Regions from separate parts of the Nesterenkonia populi genome, predicted to be linked through region 2. Evidence: predicted binding sites of a transcription regulator. Region 2 holds the regulator's gene; the other holds the start of a gene.
The links. The regulator LexA, encoded in region 2, represses DNA repair genes until DNA is damaged. The targets are predictions, from matches to a motif close to TCGAACANNTGTTCGA.
Positions count from the first base shown of each region.

Region 1 (3,405 bases), 450 kb from region 2:
CAGAGCTCTGCAGGTGGTTGATCCACCCGGCGGTGAAGGTCGCCAGGGCACGCTCCGCCTCCCGGGACCCGTCGAAGGGAGACATCAGCAGCCCCTCCACCACGCCCTCGGAGACACGTTCGACGGCGTGGAGGAACGCCTCAGCGTCAGCGATCCACGGGTCCTTGCGCTGCAGCTGCCGCCACAGCAGCTCCAGGGAGTGCCCCGGGGTGCGGGCGCTCCGCCGCAGCTCGGCCTCAGCAGCGGCGCAGAGCTCCCCGCGCGCCTCTTTCCAGGCCCCGAACTCCGCGGAGATCGCTGTCTGGTTCAGCAGCCCCGCCCGGTAGAAGTCATCCAGGTCATGCAGGGAGTAGGCGATGTCGTCGGCGGTGTCCATCACCGAGCACTCCACGGTCTGCTGGTGCTGGCTGATGCTCGGATAGGCCGCCCGGGCCTCGTGCATGCTGTGCAGGTCCAGGGTATAGACGGCGAACTTGCGGGCGCCCCCGCCGCCGGGGTCCGGAGAGAGCCCGCGCGGGGTCTCCGGGCCGCCCGGCCGGCCGATGCCCTCAGCCCGGATCCACGGGTACTTCAGCACGGCCGAGCGCACCGCCGCGGTGAGGTTCAGGCCCGCGCCGTCGCGGTCGTACTCGTCCAGCCGGGTGAGGATCCGGAAGGACTGGGCGTTGCCCTCGAACCCCTCTGCCAGCCCGAAGTGCTCCCTGGCCAAACGGTCCAAGGCCTGCTCCCCCAGGTGCCCGAAGGGCGGGTGCCCCACATCATGGGCGCAGGCCGCCGCCTGCACCACCACCGGATGGCAGCCGCCGAGGGAGTCCAGCAGCTCACCGGTGCGGCCCCCTTCTGCGGAGAGTCCGACGGCGATCGCCCGGGCCACCGCCGCGACCTTCAGGGAATGGGTGAGCCGGTTGTGGATCGCCATGCCCGCCCCGGTCTGAGAGATGACCTGGGTGACGGCGGAGAGCCGCGAAAAGTACGGGGAGAACCGGATCCGCTCCAGATCCGCGCGGAAGTCCGGCCAGCGCTCCAGCTGCTGGGCGGCATCCAGGGCCTCGGGGACCCGGCGGGCAGTGCGCTGATCTTCGGCAGGGGCGGCATGCATGAACCCACCCTATGCGCAGGGGCAGGCCGTGCCTGTTCGGATGTCAGGCGAAGGTCTTACACTCTCTATTCGAAACTATGTTCGACGATGGAGATGTTCCTATGACTGCCGTTCCGGACTCGCAGGCCCAGCAGCCCATGGCGGCCGTGCGCACCAGCGCCTCCGGCGCCCCCGCGGAGTTCGAGTACGCCGGACGGCGCTTCCGGGTCTGCGCGCGCCCCATCCCGTGGATAGACCGGTGGGCCTGGTGGGAGACCGCCCGCCGGGCCCCGGCCGGAAAGTCAGCTCACCTGCTGGACCGGCCCATGTGGCAGGTGCAGGCGGCCGCCGAGGACGGCGAGATCCTCATCTTTGACCTGGCCGCCTCCCCCGACCTGCTGTGGCCGGTCACGGCCATCTACGACTGAGAGGCCGAGGCCGTGCGATTCACTCATCTTCATGCCGCCAGCGAGCTCTCCGCCCACCACGGCACCGCTCGGCCTGAGGACCTGGTGCAGGCAGCGGCCGCCCAGGGCGCGGAGGCCGCTGCGATCACCGACCGGGACGGGCTCTACGGGGCGGTCCGGCACATCCGAGCCTGCCTGGAGGCCGGGATCGCCCCGATCGTGGGGGCAGGCCTGCAGGTCCGCGAGAAGCCCCGCAGGGACGCTGAGGCTCCCCCGCCCTCGGAGGTCACCGTGCTCGCCCACGGCCATAACGACGGCGCGGGCTGGGCGGGCCTGGCCCGGCTGATCTCCTCCGCCCACGCGCCCAGACGCGGAGCACGACGGCGCACTGCCGGTCCTCACGGGTCAGCCCATCGGGAGGCGTTCATCGATAAGCGCCGCCCGGCCATCTTCCTCCAGGACGAGTCCGGGCCCACCGGGACCGTGCTGCTGGGGCCCGGCTCCGATGTGGGGCAGGCGGTGCTGGCCGGAGAGCCCTCCGCCGCGGAGAGGCTGCTGGGCGAATGGTGCGATCTGATGCCCGGCGGAACGGCGGTGGAGATCGTCTGCCACAGCACCCAGCCCGGCCGGCCCGGAAGCCTCCGGCACGCCGCCGGCATGATGCGGCTCGCCCACGCCCACGGAGTCCCGGCGGTGCTGACCAACGCGGTTCGCTACCTGCAGCCGGATGATGCCCTCACCGGGGATGTGCTCGACGCCGCAGCGCACCTGCTGCCGCTGGGCCGCTTCTCACCCCAGCCCAACGGGCAGGCCTGGCTGAAGCCGCCTGAGCAGATGCACCAGCTGGCCCTCACCCTCGCCGAGCATGCCGGGCTTGGCCGGGAGCAGGCGATCGACATGCTCTCGGCCACCGAACGCCTCGCAGAGGCCTGCCGACTCGACCCCCAGGCCGACCTGCGGTGGCGGCAGCCCAAAGTCCCCGAGCTGGAGGTCCTCGGCGTTGAGGACGATCCCGCCCAGGTGCTGGCTGAGAGGTGCCGGGCCGCCGTCCCAGAACGCTACCCGCACACCGCCGGGCAGCAGCTCGCTGAGGTGCAGGCCCGCCTCCAGACGGAGCTGGCCACCATCATAGAGTTCGGGTTCAGCACCTACTTCCTGGCGGTCGCGGACGTGGTGGACATGATCCGCAGCATGGGGGTCCGCGCCCAGGCCCGCGGCTCCGGGGCCGGCAGCCTGGTCAACTACCTGCTGCGGGTCTCCAACGTGGACCCCATAGAGCACGAGCTGCTCTTCGAACGCTTCCTGGGGAGCGTCCGCAGCACCCTGCCCGATATTGACGTGGACATCGAGTCCGCCCGCCGGCATGAGGTCTACACAGCGATCTTCGAACGCTACGGCCGCGACCGGGTCACCCTGCTGTCCATGCAGAACCGCTACCGGGCCCGCGGGGCGGCCCGCGATGCTGGGCTCGCGCTCGGGCTGGCCGAGGAGCGGATCGACCAGATCGCCGAGAGCCTATGGAGGTTCAACGCCCGCGAGTTCCGGCAGGTGCTCGACGCCAAGCCCGAGCTGCGCGACGTCGCCGAGCTGGTCTCAGCCGAACCGCAGGTGGACCTGCTGGTGGACCTCACCGAACGCCTCGACCGACTCCCCCGGCACATCTCCATGCACTCCTGCGGGGTGATCCTCGGGGATGCGGGGCTGCTCTCGACCACTCCCACCCAGCCCTCCGGCATCGGCCTGCCGATGAGCCAGTTCGACAAGGACGACATCGACGACATGGGGCTGCTGAAGCTCGACGTCCTCGGGGTGCGGATGCAGTCGACCATGGCCTACGCCGTCGATGAGATCCAACGGGTCAACGGCCCCGCCGCCGCCTTGGAGGGCGGGCTGGACGCCGATGCCCCCTACGTCTCCCCC
Region 1 is NZ_VOIL01000001.1:1,638,775-1,642,179, reverse strand. It holds gene FWJ47_RS07545 (deoxyguanosinetriphosphate triphosphohydrolase family protein) at 1-1,099, opposite strand, end outside; gene FWJ47_RS07540 (DUF6504 family protein) at 1,201-1,506, shown strand; gene FWJ47_RS07535 (DNA polymerase III subunit alpha) at 1,519-3,405, shown strand, end outside.
Region 1: a site for LexA is predicted at 1,169-1,184, ahead of FWJ47_RS07540 (DUF6504 family protein). Genes of this name have one in related genera too.

Region 2 (3,405 bases):
CTGCCGCACGTGCCCGGCTTCAGGCGGTCTACGACGTCGCCAACCGCATCCTCCAGGCCGACGAGACGCCCGACGTCGTCTGGCTCACCCGGCCCGGAACCTTCACCCCCGGCCAGGGCTACACCCCGGCGGACCCGACCGAGCCGCCGCTGATCTACGTGGCGCCCACCACGGTGGCCGAACGTCTGCGGGAGGGGCTCTTCGGCACGCGCACGGTGGTGCTGACCTCCGCGACGCTGGCGGTGGGAGGCAGCTTCGACCCTGTGGCCGGGCAGCTGGGGCTCTCCGGCCCGAAGGCTCCGGGCTGGGATGCGGCGGATGTCGGCAGCCCGTTCGACTACCCCAAGCAGGGAATGCTGTACGTGGCCAAGCATCTGCCGGCCCCCTCGCTGAATACTCAGCACGCCCAGAGGGAGGAGCTGGGCCGGCTCATCGAAGCGTCCAAGGGTGCGACGCTGGCCCTCTTCTCCTCCCGCCGAGCCGCGGAGGAGGCCGCGGCGCAGCTCCGGGAGCAGCTGGACGTGCCGATCCTCTGCCAGGGCGATGCGACGATGTCTGCCCTGGTGCGAGAGTTCGCAGAGGACCAGGAGACATGCCTGTTCGGGACGATGTCTCTCTGGCAGGGGGTGGACGTTCCGGGGGAGTCCTGCCGCCTGGTGGCGATCGACCGGATCCCGTTCCCGCGCCCGGACGACCCGCTGATGAACGCTCGGAGCCAGGAGGTCGCACGGTCCGGCGGCAACGGGTTCATGGCGGTCTCCGCGGCGCACGCCGCGGTGCGCCTGGCGCAGGGCGCGGGGCGGCTGATCCGCACGCAGGAGGACCGGGGAGTGCTGGCGGTGCTCGATTCCCGGCTGGCCACCAAGCAGTACGGCAGCTACCTCAAGCAGTCCATGCCTGACTTCTGGGCCACCACCGACAGCAGTGTGGCGCAGGGCGCCCTCCGTCGGCTGTCCGGCTCAGGCTAGCCTCCGTTCGGGCTGCGGAGCCGAGTGCATCGCCCCTAGAGGCTGCGCAGGACGGTGACGACCTTGCCCATGATGGCGGCCTCGTCGCCGAGGATCGGTTCGTACTGCCGGTTCTGCGGGAGCAGCCACTGGTGGCCGTCCCGCCGCTTGAGGGTCTTCACGGTGGCCTCCTCGTCCAGAAGCGCCGCGACGATGTCCCCGTTGTCGGCATCGGCCTGGCGGCGCACCACCACCCAATCGTCCTCGAAGATTCCGGCCTCGATCATCGAGTCGCCGCGGACCTGCAGCATGAACAGCTCGCCCTCTCCGGTGAGCTGCCGCGGCAGGGCCATCACGTCCTCCACGTTCTGCTCGGCGAGGATGGGCCCGCCGGCGGCGATCTGTCCCACCAGAGGCACCTGGGAGACGCGCGAGTCGACCTGCTGCCGGTAAGCGTCGAGGTCGACGACGCCGGAGGGGTCCTCGCGCACCTCGGGGGCGTCTGCGGCTGAACCGGCGGGGCCGTCTGCGCTCACCGGCTCGGCGAGGGGGCGGCCGGAGGAGTCGCGGAGCACCTCCATCGCCCGAGGCCGCCCAGGATCGCGGCGGATGTAGCCGAGCTGCTGGAGCCTGCCCAGCTGATGGGTGACGGAGGAGAGGGAGGCCAGGCCGCAGGCGTCGCCGATCTCTCGCATGGACGGCGGATAGCTCCGCTCGGCCAGCGCCTCCTGGATGATGTCGACGATCCTCCGCTGCCGCTCCGTCAGCGATGCCGCGTCATTTTCCATGTCATACCCCCGCAGTTGGATGGTCTGTGTCTTCGAGCGCTCTCGAATGCTGGTTCGAAGCCTACGGGAGTTCGGACACAGTTTCCATCATTGTGTTCGATTCGAGGTAGAAGCTATCGAAGATGTGTGCTAAAAATAGAACAGATGTTCGAATCGACGTTCGAGCTCACTACAGGAGGACACCATGACCAGCACCGCATCGCAGACTTCGGGCATCCAGCTGACCCGCAGGGGGCGGCTCGTGCTCTTGGGCCTGCCCTCCATGCTTGCTGCTGCGGCCTTGGCGGCCCTTCTCCTCTTCGGCCTGTCGGGCCTGACGAACCAGGCCCAGGCCTCTTCGCAGGAGGTCTCTGGGGTGGAGGCTGTGGAGGTCACCGTCGCACCGGGGGAGACTCTGTGGGAACTGGCCCAGCGGGCTGAGTCGCAGGCTCCGGTGCAGGAGACCATCACCCGCATCGCGGAGATCAATGACTTGGATTCCTCCCAGGTGGAGGCGGGACAGACCCTGTACCTGCCTGCTGCTCAGTAACGGACACCCTGCCTGACCGCTCGGCCATAGGATGGAGCGGTGACTGACGCTCAGAGTTCGAATGCACGCGCTGACCGCCTGGCCGCACTGCCCATCCGTGAGGAGCTGAAGGGGCAGCAGCCCTATGGCGCTCCTCAGCTGACCGTGCGGGCGATGCTCAACGTCAACGAGACCACGCATGAGGTGCCCGCCGACGTGGTGGACGCCATCACCAAAGAGGTGCGCGTGGCCGCCGCGCAGATGAACCGGTATCCGGACCGCGAGTTCACCGTTCTGCGGGAGAAGCTCGCAGACTTCCTCAGCAGGGACCTGCCGCAGGCTCACTTTACCGCGGAGCACATCTGGGCGGCCAACGGTTCCAACGAGATCATGCAGCACCTGCTCCAGGCCTTCGCCGGCCCGGGCCGGTCCGTCATGGCCTTCCCTCCCACCTATTCGATGTACCCGCTGTATGCCCGGGGCACCTACAGCGACTACATTCCCGGCACCCGCAACGAGGACTACACGCAGTCCGCCGAGGATGTCGCTGCGCAGATCCGCGAGCACCGGCCGAACGTCGTCATCCTCACCTCGCCCAACAACCCCACCGGCACCGCTCTGGACCTTGATGTGGTGCGGGCCGCCTATGAGGCCGCGGCCGAGTCCGCGACCATCGTGATCGTGGATGAGGCCTACGGTGAGTTCCGCCAGCCCGGCGTGGCCTCAGCTCTGGAGCTTCTGGAGGGCCGCCCCCGGCTCGTCGTCACCCGCACCATGTCCAAGGCCTTCGCCATGGCTGGGGGCCGGCTCGGATATCTCGCCGCAGCGCCGGAGATCACCGACGCACTGCGACTGGTGCGTCTTCCCTACCACCTGTCGATCTACACCCAGGCGGCAGCCTGCGCCGCGCTCGATCACGCCGAGAGCCTCATGGCCAATGTGGAGAAGATCAAGGTTCAGCGGGACCGGATCGTCGAGGAGCTCACCGCCATGGGTCTGGCACCCAGCCCCTCGGACGCCAACTTCGTGTTCTTCGGAGGCCTCGAGGATGAGAAGGCAGTCTGGCGGCACCTGCTTGACGACGGAGTGCTGGTCCGTGACGTCGGCATCGCCGGCCATCTCCGGGTCACTGCCGGCACCGAGGAGGAGACCACCCTTTTCC
Region 2 is NZ_VOIL01000001.1:1,186,740-1,190,144, forward strand. It holds gene FWJ47_RS05510 (ATP-dependent DNA helicase) at 1-968, shown strand, start outside; gene lexA (transcriptional repressor LexA) at 1,004-1,735, opposite strand; gene FWJ47_RS05520 (LysM peptidoglycan-binding domain-containing protein) at 1,920-2,264, shown strand; gene FWJ47_RS05525 (histidinol-phosphate transaminase) at 2,304-3,405, shown strand, end outside.